Regions from separate parts of the Viridibacillus sp. KH_047 genome, predicted to be linked through region 3. Evidence: riboswitches for the same ligand, from Rfam matches in the RefSeq annotation. Region 3 holds a riboswitch; each other region holds the start of a gene.
What was found. Region 3 has a riboswitch for S-adenosylmethionine ahead of AC3IS5_RS18570 (methionine ABC transporter ATP-binding protein). Riboswitches for the same ligand answer to the same signal wherever they lie in the genome.

Region 1 (8,074 bases), 160 kb from region 3:
ACCTGCAAAGTCCAACTTTTCTGGTTGCTTTCCAATGACTCCTTTTTCAACTTGCTCCTGTCTACGCTTATCATCATTGTCATCCCATTGAATAATAAATGGCAATTGAAGAGAGTCATTTTCTTCTCCAGCGTAAAGTAATTGCCAGCTTATAATACTGCCATCCGGTCGTTTTCTATTCATTGGCACTGGACCATTTACTGATAAACCTTGCTCTTTCAAACGCTCTGCTATACCTTCAATATCCGTTGTGCGAATTGCAAATCTTACGAAACCTTCTGTGAAATCATTATTTACTACTGTTTCAATAAGGCTGTGATGCAAATGCTCTGCCCCAGTTACTAGCTCTCTGTCGTATGTACCAAGGTACTCTATATAACTTAGATCAAAGTAACTAAGTGCATTGTACGTTCCGCGTCCTTCATGTACGCCACCTTCAACAGCATGAATTCCTTGGTTTTGTAATGATTGTATTACTTCTTTTGGTTCCTCTACAAAATGTACTACGTGATCAAAAGATAATGTCATGTTCAAGTCCCCTTATTTAAATAAATAATGTGAAACGATTTTCACAAATGCTTTCTCTATTGTTAATAACGCTCTTTCATCAAAATCGAATTTCGGATGATGATGTGCAAAATGAGTGCGTTCGTCGTCATTCTGTGATCCTGCTTTAAAATAAGTACCTGGCTTTTCATTTAAAAAGTACGCAAAATCCTCTCCACCCATTGACGGTTCAAATTCAATCACCGATTCAGTACCAAATTCCCTTTCAAATAAATCTTTCACAAGAGCAGTTTCAGCCGGATGATTGTATAAAGCTGGATAGCCGTGTAAATAATCAATTTCATATGTGGCATGTGCTGATTCCGTTATGCCTTTGACGATTGAGTAGATTTCTTCTTTTACCTTATTACGAACTTCATCCGTCATTGTGCGAACCGTTCCTTCAATAAGTGCCGAATCTGCAATAATATTAAAAGCACTTCCTGCATGGAATACACCGACTGTCACTACCGCTGCATCAAATGGATTTAAGCGACGACTGACAATTTTCTGCAACGCTCCAACGATTTCGCTACCCACAACAATTGAGTCGATGGATTGTTGTGGTTTCGCACCATGGCCACCTAGTCCTTGAATTTTAATCGCAAATTTATCAACTGCAGCCATTTTAAAACCATCCCCAACAGATACCTTTCCAACTGGTGAACCCGAATCTAAATGCGCGCCAAATACATAATCGACTTCCTTCAATACATCTTCAGCAATCATGAATTTCGCACCACCAGGAGGTTTTTCTTCCGCATGTTGGAAGATAAAAATAATATTACCGTGCAGATGCTCTCTGTAATGGCTTAGCGTTTTTGCTGTCGCAAGTAATGCGGCCGTATGTCCATCGTGACCACAAGCATGCATGACACCATCCTTTTGGGATTTATAAGCAACTTCTTTTAAGTCTGTAATAGGTAATGCATCAAAATCAGCTCTTAAAGCGATTGTTTGACCAGCATGATCCCCTTTCAAAATACCGATTAAACCATTTCCGCCTATCCCTTTTTTCACCTCTAAACCGAAGCTCTCAAGTTTTTCTGCAATAAATTTTGCAGTTTCATATTCTTCAAAAGATAACTCTGGATGCTCATGCAAATATCTCCTCCATCCAACAATTTCATCAAATCCTTGATCTATTTCTTCATAAATTGTAGTTAAAAGTTCTTTTTGCGTTATCGCACTCATTCAATATTCCTCCCTCAATTTATACCTTTAATACAAATTGGTTTACTTTGAATTTGAGTTAAATTTTTTTCTTAGAAACTTTGCATTATATGCTCTATAAATTTATTTCATGATATTAAAAAGCCGATTTCTCTATTTCATTTAGAGAAATCGACTTGGTATGTAAGTCTCTCCTCATCTATCAAGCTTTTAATCAACTTGCTGGAAGTAGCACCTTGCTTTAAAAGCGGTTGCTGAGATATCACAGGACCAGTCCCTCCATCTCTCTTGATAAGAAAACCTATTGAATTAGTAGTAATTAAAAATCATGTTACGCCAATCTATTAAAAATTGCAATAAATTCCCTGATATTCTCTAAGTCAATATGGCGCTTTCTGATAAAAATAATTTGGTGTTTTACGTTCATTGTCATATGGTTTATGGAATATATGCGTTGTAGCCGGTGATAACGGTGGAATAAGCCATGTCCAATTTCCCGTTACGTCACGCCCTGCAATTTGTTCATTGGATTCGAAGCGTTTGAATTGTTGTGCTGCTGTATGGTGATCAACAATGCTCACTTCATCTTCTTTATACGAGTATAAAACTGCCGCATTTAATTCAACTAATGCACGGTCTTTCCATAAGGAAGAATTTGAAGCTGTATTTAAACCCATTTTTTCTGCGATGGTTGGTAACATATTATATCGATAGTCATCAGCTAAATTACGTGCACCAATTTCCGTTCCCATATACCAGCCATTAAACGGAGCAGCTGCATATGTAATACCACCAATTTCTAATTTCATATTCGAGATCATCGGTACCGCATACCACTTCAGATCAAGTTCCTTAAACCACTCAAATTCGGGGTGTCGGATTGGAACTTCCAATATATACTCAGCTGGAATATCGAATAATTGCGGTTGTCTTTCTCCAACTTGAATAACAAGTGGCAATACATCGAAACGCCCACCTTGTCCTTGCCAGCCAAGTTGCTCACATTTCTTCGTAAACTCCACTGAATCTGGATCTCCCACAATGCCATCTGGCGTTTCATACCCAGCATAGCGGATTAATTGATGATTCCAAACACGTACATTACGTTGAGAGAAAATTGTAATCGTCGGACGGATTCGACCACCATTTGTTGCAAAATCAATATGCTCTAGAAGTCCTTGAAAAATGTCGTGCTCACTTGTTAGTTCGCGCTTATCAAGCACTTGCAACGTTTGCCAAAACAAACGACCAATACATTTATTGCTATTACGCCAACCTACTTGTGCACCAAATTTCAGTTCATCTATTGTATGTTCATAAAATCCATTCTCTTGGATATCATGCTCTACTTCAGCTAAGCGTCTTCCTAATTCCTCTTCAGATCGCTCTGTTTCCGAATAATACAATTTTATAAAATCAATAGCCTCATTCAACATCGCCACAGTTCCTCCTGTTACCACTCGACTTCCTAACTACCATCATAGAAGAATTGATTTCCATTAGACAAGGTATAAGACTTAAATAATGTGGTGTTTTTGTGGCAACTGCCATTTTTGGCATAAAAAGAATGATTAAAGGTTTTGTAAATCAAAAAAACCAACATATTTAATACATAATAAAGGGACTATTAATGGTATAAAACCAATTAATAGTCCTCTTTTCACTATGCTTTTTTAGTTCTTCTGTTAAACAATATCGATAATCCGAGTAGGATAACTGCTCCCCCTACAAGCAGTGTCCATAATTGATACTCTGAACCTGTTTGAGATAGTGAACTACTTTCATTAGCACCCTTGATATCGCTTGGTTTATTTGAACCTTTCAATTCAACTGTTGTTTCTGGACCATTTGGTTATTGTTATTCTAGACACCTTTTAATAAATAACTTATTTTACCAACTTATAAACTCGTTTAACAAAAAAAACTTATATTATTAAATATTACATTTTTTCTATGTATTCTATTTCCGAAATTCCTTGTGAGATTACTTCGTAAAATCCCATCACTCTCCACTAATACATTTCATTTCACTCCATTTATTTAACAATCTAATAGAAAAGATACTACTTCATTAGCGCGTAAAAAAACTTGTCGTTGGTCGCTAACTCCCTTCTAGAACTATATAAATTTTAAAGAGTTAGCGATATACATAATACAGATTCTTATAAAAATCCTTCCATTACATAAAACACAAATTGCCTCTACTATATCTGAACCTCAAAATTCCAAAATTCTATAGATTTCAATACCATTAAATTCCGATACTCATCTAGAGTCGGTACCCCATTGTAATTTCAAAAAACTGTCACACTATCTTTGACATAAATTATTTATGATTAAAATATATTAATGGAATAAGGTTCATTCGAAAGAATTCATAATACTGCGCTCATTATTCGAAATAAATATATAAATAGATTTATTGAATCATGTTCCGTTCACCCATAACATTGTTTTCAATTAGCTATACAATAGACAACGAGTTGATAATAATAATCACTCTAATTTACATGTAGTAATCAAATTATGCTTTAAATGAGAAGTATTGATTTGAAATAATTTATTTGCAGGTAGATATCCAATTTAATATAATAAAAACACCCACTAATTCTAGTGTTCTTTTTCAATGTTTTTTCAAACGATTATCACTATATCTGTAGTGCATACAATACATTCAACTTTACCCCCCCAACTAACACTAGTCTTTAAAAGTAATTTTTTGTAATTTTATAGTTCGTACACTTTACACTCTTTTTATAGGATATACTTAAAGATATAAATTCCTTAAAGATAATCATTATAATTTACTTTCAACTAGCAATCTGTTATATTAGTTTTGAAGAGTTCAATTGAGATCAAAATAGGAGGCACAACATTATGACAAATGATAATAATAAAAAGTTAACAACTGCTGCCGGCGCGCCAGTCGTTAGCAATACTAACTCTATGTCTGCAGGTAAACGTGGACCCCTTTTACTGCAAGATGTATGGTTAATCGAAAAATTAGCTAATTTTAACCGTGAAGTTATTCCTGAGCGTCGTATGCATGCTAAAGGTTCAGGTGCATTTGGTACTTTCACAGTAACTCACGATATTACTAAATATACAAAAGCTGCAATCTTCTCTGAAGTAGGTAAAAAAACAGAAATGTTCGCTCGTTTTTCTACTGTAGCAGGTGAACGTGGTGCTGCAGATGCTGAACGTGATATCCGCGGATTCGCATTAAAATTCTACACAGAACAAGGTAACTGGGATTTAGTTGGTAACAACACTCCAGTATTCTTCTTCCGTGATGCAATGCACTTCCCTGACTTAAACCATGCTGTTAAACGTGATCCGCATACTAACATGCGCTCAGCTAATAACAACTGGGACTTCTGGACAAACTTGCCTGAAGCATTGCACCAAGTAACTTATGTTATGGGTGACCGTGGTATCCCAACTGATTACCGTCATATGCACGGTTTCGGTTCACATACGTATTCAATGATCAACGCTGATAACGAACGTGTATATGTGAAATTCCACTTCACTTCACAACAAGGTATTAAAAACTACACAGACCAAGAAGCTGCTGAAGTAGTTGCAAACGACCGTGAATCTTCACAACGTGACCTATTTGAATCAATCAAAAAAGGCGATTTCCCTAAATGGAAAATGTCTATCCAAGTGATGACAGAAGAACAAGCTCGTAACCACCGTTACAATCCATTTGATTTAACAAAAGTATGGTATAAATCAGAGTTCCCATTAATCCCTGTTGGTGAATTCGAATTAAACCGTAACCCAGCTAACTACTTTGCTGATGTAGAACAAGCTTCATTCGCACCATCTAACGTAGTTCCTGGTATTAGCTTCTCACCAGACCGTATGTTACAAGCTCGTTTATTCGCTTATGCAGATGCTGCTCGTTACCGTTTAGGTGTAAACAATACATCTATCCCTGTTAACGCACCAAAATGCCCAGTACACAACTTCCACCGCGACGGACAAATGCGTGTAGATGGCAACTTAGGCAGCACATTGCACTATGAGCCAAACAGCTACGGTGAATGGCAAGAACAACCATCATATAAAGACCCTGCATTAGCACTTGATGGACCAGCAGATATCTATGACTTCCGCGAAGATGATGACAATTACTTCGAACAACCAGGTAAATTGTTCAACATCATGAGCCCAGAAGAACAACAACGTTTATTCGAAAATACTGCTCGTAACATGGAAGGTGTTGAGTTCTTCATTAAAGAACGTCACATCATTCACTGCTACAAAGCAGATCCAGCTTATGGTACAGGTGTTGCCAAAGCAATGGGTATCGATATCAAAGATATCGACCTTAACAAAGAAATTCAATATCGCTAATATTACAAAGCCTCGTTTAGCTACTATGCTAAGCGAGGCTTTTTTTATTTTTTAACCACTTATCCACAATTAACTTAATTATTTTGAATATTCTACGCACTTATTAACAGAATTGGTGTATAACTTTGTCTAGATTGTGGATAGTATCATTTTTCTACCAAAAAGTTATCCACAAAAAACAACTCTCCTTTTTTGAAGAGTTGCCTTTTCAGTTTAAATAAACTATTTAGCTTCTAGTTTTACCTGTATTACCTATGTATAAAGCAAGACCTATATGTATATTACATTCGTTACTGTAATACAACTTACGAGTGTTGTTACTAAAACAGTTTGATAATCTAATACAAAAATATATACTCAATTCCTGACTCAACTTGAAGAATAATTGCATTTGTAATGTAACATAACAAAAATAAAGGCATCCACATATTACATGGATGCCTGATACTTAATTAGAGTGATTTTCTTCTAATATACGGGTAAATTCTTCTAACGCCGCTACTTCATTCATCGTACTAAACCAACGATATGATTCAGAGTCTAAAATCCGATAATGGTTGCTTAAAATATTTTGTTGCAAACGATATCCTTTATCCTCTTGTATTGTACGCCACCAGACATGTCCACCCATAGTTTTTTCTTTTGGACGTGCAATCACGTCATGCGCTGTTAGCTCGACTACTTCCATCGGATCGCCACCCATTGCATTTTGCAAAATTGAACTTTCTCTAAATAGGGCACAAAGGGCAACTGTTGTCGTCCAGCCACATGGTGTTCGTTGCTTTTCGATTTGAACAAGTGTTTTTTTTGATATACCTAGTACCTCAGCCATTTTATCCTGAGTATAGTTATTTTCCGTACGTACTAACTTAAATTTCTCAGTAGCGATACTAATGATTTTTTCTTTATCCATACTTATCACCCTTATTTGTTTCTTTTAGTGTAATTTTATACTATTGAGTACAAAAAGGGAATTTTCTATTATATAGTGGATTAAAGAACAATTGATATTTCTTTTGCCATTACAACTCGATTTCTACCTTGTTCTTTCGCCTCATATAAGCATTGATCTGCTAATCCTATCATTGTTGCAGGCTCACTTGCCATTGAAGGATATTCTGCAATCCCCGCTGAAATTGTAATATTATTTCCAGTTGGACTTATTGTTCGCTCTATATCTGTTCGCAGCTGCTCTGCTACTAAATAAGCATCAGTTACAGATGTATTTGGCAGTAAGATGATAAATTCTTCTCCACCATAACGGCAACATAAATCATTTGCTCTTGTTGCTTTTTTCATTTTCAAAGCTAAGAATTTTAATACTTCATCTCCAACACCGTGACCGTATGTATCATTCACCGACTTGAAATGATCTATATCTATTAAAATAATTGAGTAAGGTGTATTTCCACTTGTCCATTTTTGCATTCGTTCATTTAATGTTCGTCGATTAGTCAATCCTGTAAGTGGATCTGTCGTTGATTGGTCCATAAAGAAGCTTACTTGTCCATGGAGAAAAGATAGGCTCTGAATTAATGCTTTTTTTAGTTGTATAACTTCATAATACCAGCCGGGTACTTGAGCAAGATTCTTTTCTTCGTTTGCTTTCATACTACTTTCCGTTAATGTCGCTAGTTGCTGTAATGGACGTGCAATTTTAAGTGAAGCCCATAAGATGATAATTAGTGAAACAAGTAATAGTGGTAATGCAACGTACAGCATTTGCTTTACCATATTTGTTGCTGGTTTTAAAGCAATTTCAGTTGAGCGTTGTGCCACAACTCCCCAATCGGCAATTGAAATATATGAATATCCTGCCAGCATGTCCTTACCTTTAGAATTGATCAAACGAGCTGCACCTGTACTATGATTTTCAAGCATTTCGCTTACAACTTTATTATCAGATACAACATCATTAATGCGTGATTTATCATGATGATAGATTATACGGCCATCTTTATCTACTACATACACGTAAGAACCGTCTTGA
Region 2 (8,074 bases), 870 kb from region 3:
ATAAAAGCAACATAATCCATTTCTCCACTATCAACTGTTTTCAAGAAATCAGCTAAACATAAGTACGGCGTCTTATTTTGACGTGGGAAAGTAAAGCGCTCAATAACGGTCTTACTATCTTTTGGATCATAAATGACAACATCATCTCCATCTGCTTGTGCAGGGAAGAATTGATACATACCTGATGGATTTAACATACCTGATTCCAAGAATTCTGTTACTAATTCGTATAACTCAACTGCTCGAGAGTCACCTTTTTCAAGCATTTCATCACTATATCCTCTTAAACCTAAGTGATGGCCAATTAATGTTCTCATATTCACATATGGATACAAATGAGATACTGAATAGTCTTTTAATACGTGACGTCGTAAATCAGTCGGTACAAAAACCGGTGCATCTGAACGTACTGTTTTAATCGGTTTTTCTGCTACAGCAACAGCTGGTCTTGAAGCGCGCTTTTCTTCTGATGCTGCACGTTTTTCAATTGCGTCTTCTAACTCATGTAGCAATTCACCTTTATCTTTACTTTGCAGTCTGTTAGCTAACTCAAGCCCATGCATTGCGTCTTTTGCATACATAACTGGACCATCGTATTCTGCTGCAATTTTCGTTTCGGTAAAGCGTCTTGATAATGCCGCTCCACCTACAAGCATTGGAGTAATGATGCCTGCATCCTTGAAATCTTGTGCAGTAATAACCATCTGTTGTGCTGATTTTACGAGTAATCCCGATAATCCAACAATATCTGGATGTTCTTTTTTAATAACTTCAATTAGTGCTTGGGGTGTAACTTTAATACCAACATCAATTACCTTATAACCGTTATTACTTAAAATAATATCAACAAGGTTTTTTCCGATATCATGTACATCACCTTTAACCGTTGCTAATATTACTTTCCCTTTACCAGTGTCATTTTCATTTTTTTCCATGAACTGTTCTAGGAATGATACAGATGCTTTCATAACTCCAGCACTTTGTAGTACTTCTGCTACGATTAGCTGGTTGTCATTGAACAAACGTCCAACTTCAGCCATCCCTGACATCAAAGGTCCATTAATTATTTCTAACGGTGAATCATACATGTTCATCGCAGCTTCTAAATCAGGGATTAGTCCTTCTTTTGTACCTTCAATAATGTAATACGCTAGTCGCTCTGGTACTGTTTTCGGAATATCATCTTCGGTCTTTTCTTTCTTTTTGTCACGATAGAAATCCGTAAAATCAGCAAGTGTTTTGTCGTTTGTTTTATAGATTAAATCATTTGCTAAGTTAATCTCAGCTTCTGGAATTGAAGCATATCGCTCTAATTTCTCTGTATTTACAATTGCATAATCTAGCCCGGCTTGTGTACAGTGATATAGATACACAGCGTTTAATACTTCCCGTCCAACTGGAGGTAAACCAAAGGATACATTACTAACACCTAAAATAGTTAATACTCGAGGCATTTTTTCTTTGATTAAGCGAATACCTTCAATCGTTTCTTCAGCTGCTCCTATATATTGTTCATCCCCCGTACCAACTGGGAATACGAGAGGATCGAAAATAATGTCTTCTGGTGCGATTCCCCATTTGTTCACTAGCAGGTCATAAGAACGTTCAGCAACTTTCAATTTACTATGGCGGTCAACGGCCATTCCTTTTTCATCAATTGTTCCGATAACGATAGATGCACCGTATTTTTTCACTATTGGTAAAACCGCATCATAACGTTCTTCTCCATCCTCTAAATTGATAGAGTTTATGATTGCTTTCCCTTGGGAATATTTCAATGCTTCTTCGATTACCTTTTCATCCGTTGAATCGATTACAAGGGGAACTTTAACCTTCTTTACCACTTCCGTCATGAAGTTTTTCATATCTTCAAGTTCATCACGGTCAGGGTTTGCTAAGCAAATATCCATTACGTGCGCACCGTTTTTCACCTGGGCACGAGCAATTTCTGCCGCTTCTTCAAATTTACCTTCTATAATTAAACGCTTAAATTTTCGTGAACCAATAACATTTGTACGTTCTCCTACAAATAATGGGCGCATTGAATCATCATAAATAAGCGGTTCAATTCCTGCTACGACATGCCCATGCTCGGCTTCAGGCATTTGGCGGGGCTGCTTATTCTCTACTACTTTACGGATTGATTTAATGTGTTCCGGCGTCGTACCACAACAACCCCCAACGATATTTAACCAACCTTTATCTGCAAAACCTTCAAGCTTTTTAGACAAGGATTCTGGAGTTTCATGATAATGCCCTTCTTCATCTGGTAATCCTGCATTCGGATAACAACTAACATAGCTTGTTGCTAATTCTGAAAGCGAGCGTAAATGATCTGTCATAAATTCAGGTCCGGTAGCACAGTTCAACCCTACTGATAATGGTTTAATATGTTCAATTGAAATATAAAAGGCTTCAATACTTTGCCCTGCCAGAGTAGTTCCCATAGGTTCAATTGTTCCCGAGATCATCACAGGCAGCTCTTTACCAAGCTCTTCAAATGCTTGTTTAATACCTAGAGTACCAGCCTTAACATTCAGCATATCTTGACTTGTTTCAAGTAATAATAAATCCGCTCCGCCTTCAATTAATGCCTTTGCTTGCACGTAAAAGTCATGTAATAGCTCATCAAATGTAATACCACCCGTTACTGATAAGGTTTTAGTCGTTGGTCCGATTGCGCCAGCAACATATCGAGGCCATTCAGGTGTTGATATTTCATCCACTACTTTTTTAGCAATTTGCACTGCTAATACGTTAATTTCATGCGCTTGATCACCCAGAGCATATTCATTTAACACAACAGGAGTCCCACCAAATGTATTCGTACTAATAATATCTGAACCCGCCTCTAGATAAGCACGGTGTACATTTTCGATTACGTCAGGTCGTGTAATATTCAAATATTCATTACAGCCATCATATTCATCCCCACCAAAATCTTCGGGTGTTAAATTAGCATTTTGGAGCATAGTCCCCATTGCACCGTCTAGTATAAGAATATGTTGTTGGAGTCGTTCTTTAATTGGTTGTTTTAACATAGTTGTGATCTCCTACTTTCTGTTTGTCTAGCTCTTGAATATAATGAATCAATTCTACTGACATGTCGTAACGTGTAAATGGCGTAATGATATAAATGCCGTTGAATAACTCTGCGGCAGTATCAATTAATTCCTTAGCAATAGCTATACCTTCTGCTGTTGCAAGGTTTTTATCATCACCCGTTGCGCGCATTCTTTCAAGTACTTCATCAGAGAGCTTAATCCCCGGTACTTCATGATGTAAAAACTCTGAATTTCGAATACCAGTTAGTGGCATGACTCCTATGAAGATAGGGGTTTCTAAATGTTTCGTAGCTTCATATATCTCTATTATTTTTTCCTTCGTATATACAGGCTGTGTGATGAAATAATCTGCTCCACACTCAATTTTCTTTTCTAATCTTTTTACGGCTCTATCAAGCACTCGTACATTAGGATTAAATGCAGCTGCAATAGAGAAATTAGCCTTTTTACGTAAAGGTTTACCTGAGAATGATATTCCTTCATTCAACTGTTTGATTAATTGAAGTAATTCTAAACTTGAGACATCGTAAACGCTAGTTGCACCTGGGAAATCCCCCACTTTTGTAGGGTCTCCAGTGACCGCTAAAATTTCATTAATACCTAATGCATCTAGACCCATTAAATGCGATTGCAAGCCGATGAGATTGCGATCACGACAAGTAATATGAGCCAAGGAACGAATACTATTTTGCGTTTTCAAAATTGAGCCCATTGCCATGTTACTAATACGAGGGGATGCCAATGAATTATCAGCCATAGTGACAGCATCAATACCTGTTGCGTTGAGTATTTGTGCACCTTCTATAAAGGCAGTCGTATCAAGATGGCGAGGTGTATCAAGCTCTACAATTATTGTACGTTCTCTTTTCGCCTTTTCGTGAAGTGGCTCATGATGATCAGGAGTCGCTTCTTTAATCTCGATTGCTTTTTTCTTCTTTACAACTTTATATTCAATTGGGGGTAGGTCAGCAATACGTTTTTTCACAGCTTCTATATGCTTCGGTGTCGTACCACAACATCCACCAATTAAGCGAACACCTTGGTCACGTAGTAAAACACCAGCACGACCAAAATAATCAGCCTCTGATTCGTAAACAATTTTGCCATCTTCTAAATCTAGCAAACTAGCATTTGGATATGCAGATAGGAATGCTTTGGATGGTAATTCAACATCTTCAAACGCTTGGATTGTATGATGGGGGCCTAAACGACAGTTTACTCCGACAATATCTGCACCCAAAGCTTCTAATTGGTGCAGTGCATCATTTAACAATAAGCCATTTTGTAAAATACCTGGTTCATGCATCGATACTTGAGAGATGATTGGTACATCAGTTAATTTTCTCAAATGTTTCACTACAGATGAAAGTTCCTCAAAATCATAGTACGTCTCTAGTAATAAACCATCAGGATTACCAGCTAATAGATACCCCGCCTGCTCATCTAATGCAGCTATAATCTCATCTAGTGTCGCTTCACTTTTACGAATACCGCGAATACCACCAATTGTCCCTAAGACAAATTGGCCGCCTGGTGCTGCAGCACGTTTTGCAATGGCGATTGCCGATTCATTAAACTCCTTTACTGAGCTTTCTAAACCATAACGTTCTAATTTAATGGCATTCGCTGTATACGTATTAGTCTGAATAATGTCAGCGCCTGCTTTAATATATTGATGATGTATATTTTCAATCACTTCAGGCTTGGTAATGTTTAATTCCTCATAACAATAGTCAATTCCGTAAGAATATAATAAAGTGCCCATCGCACCGTCAGCTGTTAACACTTGTGTATGCAATTTTTCAAGTAATCCCATTAATATCCCTTCCTTTCTACATGAAAAAGCCTTCTCATGGATAAGAAGGCTTGACGATTACGCTATTCGCTCCTTCTTATCTTTTCGGACAATCTGTAAATCCGCTGGAGTTAGCACCTGACCAGATGGCTGGTTGCTGAAGCTTCAAAGGGCCAGTCCCTCAGCTTCTCTTGATAAGAAATATTTATTTAATTGTTTGAATAATTAAAAGAATCATAACCCTATAAAAGAATATCGTCAAGAGTATTTTTGTAATTGTAGCAAAACTCTGTATTATAAGTATATTTTAAATCGTTAATGCTATGTCTTGTTGCTCAATCGTTGCCTTCGACATATTCGAAATGAAATACCCCATGATTGGTTGATAGAAAATGAATACTAAACCAATTACTAACAAGAGGATGCCTAAAATCAAACTTCCCTTTTTTCGCCCTTCTTTTTACTCATTCATTTTAAAGTAACAATTCATTTAGCATTTTCAAGCAGTTTGACATACTGTTAAAATTTATCCTAAAAAAAAGAGCTAAAGAAATTGGTATCTCTTTAGCTCTTTTCTATCTACCTTGTTAATTTTGCTAGAATCGATTCTGCTGTTTCTTTCCCGTTCTTAATACACGGTCCAATACCTACACCGTAATAAGAACAACCTGCTAGTAATATATTGTCATATGAAGAAGCCATTTTAGTTGATAGGGCTTCTACTGTTTTTGCATGACCAAGATGATAAACAGGCATTAAATCATTCCATTTTGTCACATCTATAACAGTAGGCTCTGCTTTTATCTTCAAGCTTTTTGCAATATCATCTAATGCAATTTTAGTTAATTCTTCTTTACTTAAATGCTTCATATTCTCAAAATCCGGGTTTGAATTTTTATAAAATAAACGCACAAGCAATTTGCCATCTTTTGAAGTATGGCTCCACTTACGGCTTGTCCATGTACAAGCATTACATTTGACGTCACTGTTTTCAGACACAATAAAACCAGTACCGTCTGCAGGTAATTGACTGTCAGGAATGTCAAAGCCTAAATAAATCGTAATTAGTGAGGCGTTGCTAAATTCATTAAATTCCTCATCCAAATTTGGATCTTTTAATAGCTTTTTAGTTACATCATGTGGTGTTGTTAACACGATGAACTCAGCTTCAATTGCTTCGTGATTATGAAACGTCAGTTTATATTTGGCTCCGCTTTTTTCGATATGATTTGTTGAAACGCCTTTTAGTATTGTAATGTCTGTTAACTTCTCCTCAAAACGATTAAACAAAGAAGATAATCCATTTTTAAAGGATATGAATTTTTTATTTGCTGCTTTTTGAAATTCTTCTTTATGTGCGCCAAACCCTTTAATAATACTTCCGTACTGCTCTTTATAATCGAGTAAATACGGTAATGTTGAAGCCATTGTCAGCGTATCTAATTTCCCTGAATATACCCCTGATAATACTGGCGCTATTTGCTTTCCAACAAGTTCTTTTCCTAAAAAATACTCTAAGAAAGCACCGATTGAGCTATCTTTTGTAAAATGTTCATTAGGCAATTCTAAATCTTTTAACGCCTCTTTTTTTCCCTCTGCCGAAACTAATGTGCTACTTTCAAGGGACTCTATACTTGTAGGAATGCCAAAAACGCTGTCTGCTGGAATCGCGTGCAATGTATTATTTGTGTAAATATACGAAATTCCTGTACCATTATATACAAGGTCATCTTGTAACCCTAAGTCTTCTACTAAAGGCATAACACTTGAATGACGCGCAACAATCGAATCCGCACCCGTCTCCAAAATAAAGCCGTCATTTTCTACAGAGTGCATTTTACCGCCTAAGTAGTCATTCTTTTCTACCAATACTAAATTTATATCTAATCCTTTTTTCTCTTTTTCCTTTTGTAAATAATGCACAGTAGAAAGGCCTGTTATACCGCCACCAACTACAACAACTGTTTTCAATATATTCACTCCTCACAGGGACTTTATCTTAAATAAAATGTTCATTTGTAGTTCTAGTATAAACTTTCATTTTTGAAACTGTCATGATATCTATCACATATTCACGTAAATATTTGTGAACGATTACAACTTTGTCAAATTTAACGTGGTCTTTTCATATAGTCTTAAAAGCTTCTTTATACCGTACATTTATTTCTGACAAAGGGTAATGAATAACTACTTACTTTTCTATCGATACTTTTTTGAAGGGAGTTTTTTATGGATTTATTAATTACAATCCTCTTACTATTAAATTGCCTGTTATTATCAAATGCAATTGGATATTTTATTCCATTTATACCTACAGCACTAATCCAAATAGCACTTGGCGTTCTACTAGCTATATTCGCTAATGAAATGACGCTCCAGCTTGAATCCGAATGGTTTTTATTACTTTTTGTTGCCCCACTTTTGTATAATGATGGACGCAATTTCCCTAGAGAAGAACTATGGAGAATGCGCGCGCCTATTCTTGGGAATGCCATTATATTAGTTCTTCTCACGACACTTGGCGGTGGTTACTTTATTCATTGGCTAATTCCTGATATACCACTTGCTGCCGCATTTGCACTTGCAGCTATCTTATCGCCAACAGATCCAGTAGCAGTAAACGGTATTGCAAAGCGTATCCAAATACCCGAGAAGATTTTAAATCTTGTTCATGGTGAATCACTTATTAATGATGCTTCTGGCTTAGTTGCTTTCAAATTCGCCGTGGCTGCTGTTGTCACAGGGTATTTTTCAATTAAGGAAGCTCTTTTTGAATTTACTTATACATTTTTAGCCGGAGCTATTCTTGGTCTAATCTTAGCCGTCGTAATTACACAGGTGCGCTTTACCCTTCGGAAGAAGGGCATCCATGATGTCGTTTTCCATTCACTATTACAGCTACTAACACCTTTTATTATTTACTTAATTGCTGAAGATGTTTTCCATGCATCCGGGGTTATTGCAGTTGTTGTAGGTGGTATTGTACATGCACTTGTAAAAGATCATACGGAGACTTTAATTGCAGAAGAACAACTAATAACAGAAAACACTTGGTCTATCGTACTGTTTATCTTAAACGGGGTCGTATTCTTGTTACTTGGATTGAATATTCCGTTGTCTATGACAGAAACACTAGAGAATCCATCTATGAATAACTGGAAAATCATCGGTTACTCCATTGCCATTGGCTTTGTTATTTTAGGTATTCGTTTCA
Region 3 (8,074 bases):
ATTCCAAACTGGTTATAAATATCTCGCTGTATCTTCTGCGCGGTTTGTTCAACTGGTCCCCATAATTTTTCTGTTCCTGTTAAATCAACGAAGCTTTCATCAACACTATAAATATGGATAGCTTCCTTTGGGACATAGCTATTGAGTAGGCGTGTAATTTCCATTGAAACGCGGATGAAAAAGTCCATTTTAGGTTCAAATAGGCGAATATCCGGATGCTTCGGAATTTCATAGAGGCGTGTGCCAGTTTTTACTTGGAAACGTTTTTTCATCATCGGCGATGCCGCTAGCACGATACTTCCCTTTTGATTGAAGTTACCAACTACCGCAATTGGCGTCTTCATCACATCTAAATGCTCCAACGTTGCAATACAACTCGCATAGAAACACCGCATATCGATACACATAATTGATCGCCTTGGCATGTTTTCGTACATACACCTATCCTCCAATAGAGAACGTTTGTTCTTATTTTAAATTGAGATAAGTGAGATGGCAAGTGGGAATATCCGGTATTGTGGATGAGTAGTGGATTTAAGTTTTATTAGGAGGACTTCATAATAAAAAAAGACTACTGCACACTTTTAAGTGTGCAGTAGTCCCTGTAGATAAATGCTCGAAACATTGAGGTTCCAGCGCTTGTCGAGTCTAAACGGACCACTTCAGCATTTACTTCAGATATCCAGCTTCAGTGGCCAGACTCTCGAGGTCACTTCCACCTTCTCCGTTGAAAACTGAAAGTACGTTTTCAATTCGAAGGTTCCAGCGCTTGTCGAGTCTAAACGGACCACTTCAGCATTTACTTCATCCAGTCAGGTTTGCCGAAGCCTTTGAATTCTTCATCAATGATTTTTTCGAATCCTTCTGATTTAACGATTTCTAAGATGTCTTTTGCTAGTTGTGAATCTTTGTTTTCTTCCTTAACCGCAATAACATTACGGAATTTATCAGGCATGTTTTCTAAGAATAGTGCATCTTGTAGTTTCAGTCCTGCTGCAAGCGCGAAGTTTCCTGGGACACCAACAAGGTCAGCACTTTCGATTGCACGAGGCAGACCCGCCGCTTCGATTGGTTGGAACACTAAGTTTTTAGGATTTTCAACAACGTCTTTTTCAGATGCTTTTAGTTCTTCGATGTTAGGGTCAATTTTGATAAGACCTTGTTCTTGTAACGTTAATAATGTACGTGCTGCATTTGATGGATCGTTAGCAATTGCTACTTTTGCGCCGTCTTTAATGTCATCAATTGATTTAAAATCTTTTGCAAAGAAGCCCATTGGTGCAGTTGGTACGATAATTAGACCAGTTAACTTCATTTTGTTTTGTTCATTAAAGTTTTCAAGATAAATTGAGTGTTGGAAAAGGTTTGCATCAATATCTCCAGAATCTAATGCTTTGTTTGGTTGTACGTAATCACTGAATTCAACCGTTTTTACTTTATAGCCTTTTTTCTCTAATTGTGGGATGATCGCTTTATTTAACATGTCACTATATGGTCCTGCAGTTGCGCCAATTTTAATGTCTTTCGAATCTTTTGGTTTGCTTTCATCTTTGTTACCACATGCAACTAAAGCTGTTGCTAATACGAATAATAACGCTGCTAGTAAAAACTTTTTCATTTTCAATTCTCCCCTTTATCGTTTATCAATTGCTTTTGAAATGGCATCGCCTGAAAGTTGAATAATTTGGACGATAACAATCAAAATGACAACTGTCGCAATCATAATTGTGTTGTCATAGCGGTAATAACCAAAACGAATAGCTAAGTCACCAATTCCGCCACCACCGACAATACCAGCCATTGCGGAATATGCTACTAAACTAATAATCGTCATTGTCACCCCTTGGATAATACCCGATTTCGCTTCAGGTAATAGTACATCTCGTATGATCATCCACGGTGTTGCTCCGACAGCTATTGATGCTTCGATGACGCCTTTATCAACTTCACGCATAGACGTTTCTACAAGTCTCGCAAAGAATGGAATGGCTGCTACAGATAATGAAACACTCGCCGCTATCGGACCAATTGTATCTCCAACTAGTATTTTTGTTAGTGGGAACAACGCTACTAATAGAATGATATACGGAACAGAACGAACTAGATTGACGATAAATCCTAGAATCCCATTAAAAAAACGGTTACGTAAAAATAAACCTTTGCTTGTAACAAATAGAATAATACCGAGTGGTAAACCGATAATTAGTGAAATACTAAGTGAAATACCAATCATCAGTAACGTTTCACCAAATGCTTTCCAAATGTCTGGAAGCATACTAATAAAGTGCTCGAAATCAAATAGCATCGTTAATCACCTCCACAAACGCACCGCGCCCTTCCATATAGGAAATAGCTCTCCCTACATTATCCGGTTGACCTTGTAGCTCCATTAGGAAAATGCCAAGCGGTTTTTCTTGAATATATTCAATTGTGCCATGCAAGAAATTACCACGTACCTCAAAGCTTTGAATCATATCTGAAATGACGCCGTCACCAGCTACATCTCCTTTGAATAGCACTTTCACAATTTCCCCTGTCACACCTTTAAGAATCGTTGGCGGTAATTCAAATGATACAACGCTGCTAATAAATTCTTGTGTTAATGGCTCAACCGGATTTGCAAAAACATCGTAAACTTCTCCTTCTTCAATGACTCTTCCATCTTGCATAATAACCATACGATCACAAATTTCTTTTACAACATCCATTTCATGTGTGATAAGGATAATTGTAATATTCAGCTCACGATTGATTTTTTTTAGTAAGCGTAAAATGGAAACTGTTGTTTTTGGGTCAAGTGCTGATGTTGCTTCATCACAAAGTAGTACGGATGGATTGTTTGCAAGTGCACGAGCAATACCGACACGTTGCTTTTGACCACCACTTAACTGTGCTGGGTAGACGTCGATTTTCTCAGATAAACCGACCATTTCAAGCAATTCTTTTACACGGGCTTTAATCTGCTTCGGTGGTGTAGCCGCTGCTTTTAAAGCAAATTCGATATTTTCGCCAACCGTTTTTTGACTGATTAAGTAAAAGTGCTGGAAGATCATACCGATTTTCAAACGCGCTTTACGAAGTTGTTCGCCTTTTAATTTTGTTAAATCTTGACCATTTACGATGATACTACCACTTGTTGGTCGCTCCAATAAATTGATACAACGTAGCAGCGAGCTTTTTCCTGCACCAGAATAGCCAACAATACCGAAGACTTCACCTTTATCAATTGTCAACGATACGTTGTCTACGCCCGTTACCGTACCCTTTTTGGTTTTATATACTTTTGTAAGATTCTGAATCTCGAGCATATTGTATCCCCTCAAATCTGTTTAAATTATGTAACTTCTATAGAAATACTTGGAATTCACTGTATTAAAAAACGCTTCTTTCGGTTATCTGAAAGAAGCATCGTAAGTGTAAATTGGCGATTTATCTTCCAGAATGTACTCATTCTGTAGGAATTGGCACCTTCCCTTTTTCAGGGGGTTGCCGGACGTCATAGGGCCTATCCCTCAGTCTCTCTAGATAAAGTTCAATATTCATTTGTAAGTTATGAACTAAATATTACTGTGAAATAATGTAGATGTCAAACACTTTTTCGAAACTTTGTATTATTTAGAAATATCTTTATATAATTCAGGGCGACGATCATCATATACCGGGATTCGTTGACGAATTTCATCCACTATAGAGAAGTCGACATCGATAATCGCCATTTCTTCATCTTCTCCACCAGTCCATAACACTTCACCCCAAGGTTCAATAACCATCGATTGACCGTTGAAATTTTGTTTTTTATGGCTAATTCGATTTACTGCAATAACAAAACACTGGCTTTCAATTGCGCGTGCTTGTAATAATGTTTTCCAATGATCAATACGTGGTGTTGGCCATTGTGCAGAAACGAAAATTACTTTCGCTCCGTTCAATGCATGAAGACGTAACCACTCAGGAAAACGAATATCGTAGCATATAACACCAGCCGCTGGAATATCACCTAGCTCAAAGTTATTCTGCTTATCGCCAGCTGATAAATACAAATGCTCGTCCATTAGACGGAAAAGATGCGCTTTGTCATATTCGCTGACAAGCTCCCCTTTATTGTTATATACGTACATCGTATTATAGAATTTTCCATCTTTTTTTGTTGATACCGAGCCACCAACAATATGAATTTGTAATTCTTCTGAAAGCTTTTGTAGAAAATTCTTTGTGCGTTCCCCATTCGGATCTGCAAGGTCTTCTAATTTCTCTAAAGCATAGCTGGAATTCCACATTTCAGGAAGAATTGCGAGTTCCGCCCCCTTATCAGAAGCCTCCCTGATAAACTTTTCGACGTTTGTAAAATTTTTTTCGATGTCCCCGAAGGCAACATTTAACTGTATACATGCAATTTTCATAGCTCCACCACCTGTAGACATTTTCTTAAAAAGGTTATAATATTTCTCTTATTATTGCGACTATTTTATACATACGTCTATTTTATCCACAAAGTAGTTGTTGTGTATAGAGTATTTAGAAGAAAGATTTTGTGGATAACAAGTTATTAAAGAAAATAATTCAAGGGGGTTTGTTCGAAGATGGAATTTTCAACGAGATTACAACAGTTGCCGAAGCAGTTTTTCGCAACTTTAGTACAAAAAGTAGGTGCCGCAGTCGCGGAAGGTAGAGATGTCATCAATTTAGGCCAAGGAAATCCAGACCAACCAACTCCTCCTCATATTATAGAAGCTATGCAGGAAGCTGTTATTAATCCGCAAACTCATAAATACTCTCCATTCCGTGGCTTGCCCGATTTTAAGGAAGCAATTGCTGAATTTTATGTGCGAGAATACGGCGTTGAAATTGATGCAAATACGGAAGTAGCCATACTTTTTGGCACAAAAATTGGTGTAGTTGAATTACCTTTAGCTATTATGAACCCTGGTGATTCAATGCTACTCCCAGATCCTGGTTATCCGGACTATTGGTCAGGCGTAGCACTAGCTGATGTCAAGTTCGATACACTTCCATTACTAGCTGAAAACGACTTCCTACCTGATTACACAACTGTGTCAGATGAGGTAAAAGCTCGTGCGAAATTAATGTATTTAAATTATCCAAATAACCCAACTGGTGCTGTTGCTAATTTATCATTTTTCGATGAAACTGTGCAGTTTGCGAAAGATCACGATATTGCAGTAATGCATGACTTTGCATATGGAGCAATTGGATTTGATGGTGAAAAACCAGTGAGTTTTTTACAAGCTGAAGGTGCTAAGGACGTTGGGGTTGAGTTGTATACTTTATCAAAAACGTATAATATGGCTGGTTGGCGGGTCGGCTTTGCAGTTGGTAATGCAAAGCTAATTGAAGCATTAAACTTAATACAAGATCATTTATTTGTCAGCCTATTCCCTGCTGTGCAAGAGGCTGGTATTGCAGCACTTACTAGTTCACAAGAATGTGTAACCGAGTTAGTGGCTATGTATGAAAGCCGCCGGAATGCATTAAAAGTTGCTTGCGATCGTATTGGCTGGGCGGTGACAGCACCAAAAGGATCATTCTTTGCATGGCTTCCTGTACCAGAAGGGTATAAGAGTGAAGCATTTGCTGATTTATTGCTAGAACAGGCTGATGTAGCAGTTGCTGCTGGTAATGGTTTTGGTGAATACGGAGAAGGGTACGTACGTGTTGGCTTGCTTGTTGATGAGGTCAGGCTTCATGAAGCAATAACGCGTATCTCCAAACTAAATTTATTTTAATGTTTATACATTGAAAAATCACCTTATCCCATAAGTTGGAGTTTCAGTGGCATGGGTTTAATAAATATATCAATAAAACAGTCGCATAATCACAAATGTGGCTATAGAATTAACAAAGAAAATTGCTTAATAAAAATGCCCAGCACATAGCGCTGAGCATTTTTTTGTTATGAAATTACACCTAGTTCTTTACCTACTTTTTCATAAGTCGCTAAAGCTTCGTCTAGCATTTCTTTTGTATGTGCGGCAGTTGGCATGTTACGTACGCGCCCAGTGCCTTTTGGTACAGTTGGAAAGACAATCGATTTAGCGTATACGCCTTCTTCAAAAAGACGAGCAGAAAAGGCTTGAGTTAGTTTTTCGTCACCGATGATACACGGTGTAATCGGAGTTTCAGATGCACCGATGTTAAATCCAAGTTTTTTCAGACCCGCTTTTAAATAATCACCATTTTCCCACAGTTGATCGCAAAGTTCTGTTGAATCAATTAACATTTGAACAGCTGCAGTGATTGCAGCAACATCACCTGGTGGTAAAGCTGTTGAGAATAAAAATGGACGAGAACGTACTTTTAACCAATCGATTAAATTCTTCTTACCTGCTACGTATCCACCTACTACACCAATCGCTTTAGATAGTGTACCGATTTGGAAGTCGATTTCTTTTTCTAAACCGAAATGCTTCACAGTACCTTTTCCTCTACCTGTTACACCTGATCCATGAGCATCATCCACATATGTAATAAGATCAAATTCTTTCGCAATTTCTACTATTTCAGGCAATTTTGCGATGTCTCCATCCATTGAAAACACGCCGTCAGTGATGACCATTACTTTATTGTATAAGCCTGATTCAGTTGCTGCTTTTGCTTTAGCACGTAAATCAGCCATATCAGAGTGATTAAAAGCAATAATCTTCGCTTTAGATAAGCGACAACCATCGATGATAGATGCATGATTTAATTGATCAGATAGGATTGCATCATTTTTGTCCATAACAGCAGAAATAGCTGCCATATTACAATTGAATCCTGATTGATATGAAATGGCTGCTTCAGTACCTTTAAATTCTGCTAGTTTCTCTTCTAATTTAACGTGAAGATCGAGTGTTCCATTGATCGTGCGGACTGCGCCAGCACCTACGCCATATTTTTCGATTGCTTCTTGAGCAATTTTCTTTAATTTATCATTTGTTGCTAAGCCCAGATAGTTATTTGAAGATAGGTTGACCAAATTTTTGCCACGCACTTGAATAACTGAACCGTTCGGGCCTTCTACAGGATCTATTTCGTTGTATAAGCCTTGGTCGCGCAGTTGTTGCAAGTTGTCGTCTACGAATGTGTTCAGTACGTTTGACAAGAAAATCATCCTTTCAATTTTGGATAAAAATATTGTAGCATACTTCCACCATTATTTGTACACCTGAAAAGTACCATCATAAACAATAAGATGAAATTCATTGAAATTACTGCATATACTGTCCCGCTAAGAAATACAGTTGTACACTCAGAAAAATTAGAATACTTAATTTTCAGGATTATCTTGGTGAAAATAGTGCATTCTATTAAGTAATATCATCAATCATAACTTCTTCTCCACACATCAGTCGTATTCTAGAGTACTAAAAAAGTGAGTAGACCATTGTCTACTCACTTTTTACTTATTTCGTTAACTCTGAAAATGTTACTTGTTCTTCACCGATACATTTCAATAATAATTTACGGCTATACGCAAGCGAAAATTGAACAATTGGGCCAAGACCAAATGCCATAAGAACAGTACCAAGACCAACAGGACCACCAAGTAACCACCCTGCTACAGCAACAGCTACTTCCATAATTGTACGGGCTTTAATAATACTTAATCCCAACTTGTCTACAGCTAAAAGCATCAAGCTATCACGAGGACCAGCTCCAAGATTTGCTGAAATGTACATTCCGCCACCTAAACCTATTAAAATAATACCGATAATGAAGCTGAAAAATTGTAGGGCTAAATGATTAACATCAGGTAATAACCAATTGAAGAAATCGATGAATATACCGATACTTAGCATATTGACAAAAGTTCCTATCTTCGGTAATTGACGAGTGCCAATTGCTGTAATACCAATAATAATAAGACCAGTTATGATTGACCAACTACCGATGGAAAAACCGAAGTTTTTGAATAGACCTATATGCAGTACATCCCACGAGCCCACCCCAAAGGTTTGTCCTTTAATTGTTAACGAAACACCGAGTGCAATGACGATAAGTCCCATCATGAAAAATCCCCAGCGCCAACTATTTATTTTATTCACAAGAATCCTTCTTTCTACAGAAAAATGAA

Region 1: another riboswitch for S-adenosylmethionine. It lies ahead of AC3IS5_RS19290 (M20 metallopeptidase family protein); the one in region 3 lies ahead of AC3IS5_RS18570 (methionine ABC transporter ATP-binding protein).
Region 2: another riboswitch for S-adenosylmethionine. It lies ahead of AC3IS5_RS02165 (bifunctional homocysteine S-methyltransferase/methylenetetrahydrofolate reductase); the one in region 3 lies ahead of AC3IS5_RS18570 (methionine ABC transporter ATP-binding protein).

What each region holds. Positions count from the first base shown of each region.
Region 1 is NZ_CM174479.1:3,944,274-3,952,347, forward strand. It holds gene AC3IS5_RS19285 (VOC family protein) at 1-528, opposite strand, end outside; gene AC3IS5_RS19290 (M20 metallopeptidase family protein) at 541-1,740, opposite strand; SAM riboswitch class I at 1,912-2,017, opposite strand; gene AC3IS5_RS19295 (nitric oxide synthase oxygenase) at 2,100-3,155, opposite strand; gene AC3IS5_RS19300 (LPXTG cell wall anchor domain-containing protein) at 3,383-3,544, opposite strand; gene AC3IS5_RS19305 (catalase) at 4,597-6,084, shown strand; gene AC3IS5_RS19310 (helix-turn-helix transcriptional regulator) at 6,533-6,997, opposite strand; gene AC3IS5_RS19315 (sensor domain-containing diguanylate cyclase) at 7,078-8,074, opposite strand, start outside.
Region 2 is NZ_CM174479.1:410,381-418,454, reverse strand. It holds gene metH (methionine synthase) at 1-3,041, opposite strand, end outside; gene AC3IS5_RS02165 (bifunctional homocysteine S-methyltransferase/methylenetetrahydrofolate reductase) at 3,022-4,881, opposite strand; SAM riboswitch class I at 4,955-5,061, opposite strand; gene AC3IS5_RS02160 (hypothetical protein) at 5,168-5,296, opposite strand; gene AC3IS5_RS02155 (protoporphyrinogen oxidase) at 5,440-6,831, opposite strand; gene AC3IS5_RS02150 (Na+/H+ antiporter) at 7,090-8,074, shown strand, end outside.
Region 3 is NZ_CM174479.1:3,788,219-3,796,292, forward strand. It holds gene AC3IS5_RS18555 (Y-family DNA polymerase) at 1-437, opposite strand, end outside; gene AC3IS5_RS18560 (MetQ/NlpA family ABC transporter substrate-binding protein) at 800-1,618, opposite strand; gene AC3IS5_RS18565 (methionine ABC transporter permease) at 1,634-2,305, opposite strand; gene AC3IS5_RS18570 (methionine ABC transporter ATP-binding protein) at 2,295-3,308, opposite strand; SAM riboswitch class I at 3,427-3,532, opposite strand; gene AC3IS5_RS18575 (carbon-nitrogen family hydrolase) at 3,612-4,400, opposite strand; gene AC3IS5_RS18580 (pyridoxal phosphate-dependent aminotransferase) at 4,581-5,744, shown strand; gene AC3IS5_RS18585 (glycine C-acetyltransferase) at 5,912-7,111, opposite strand; gene AC3IS5_RS18590 (YczE/YyaS/YitT family protein) at 7,404-8,045, opposite strand.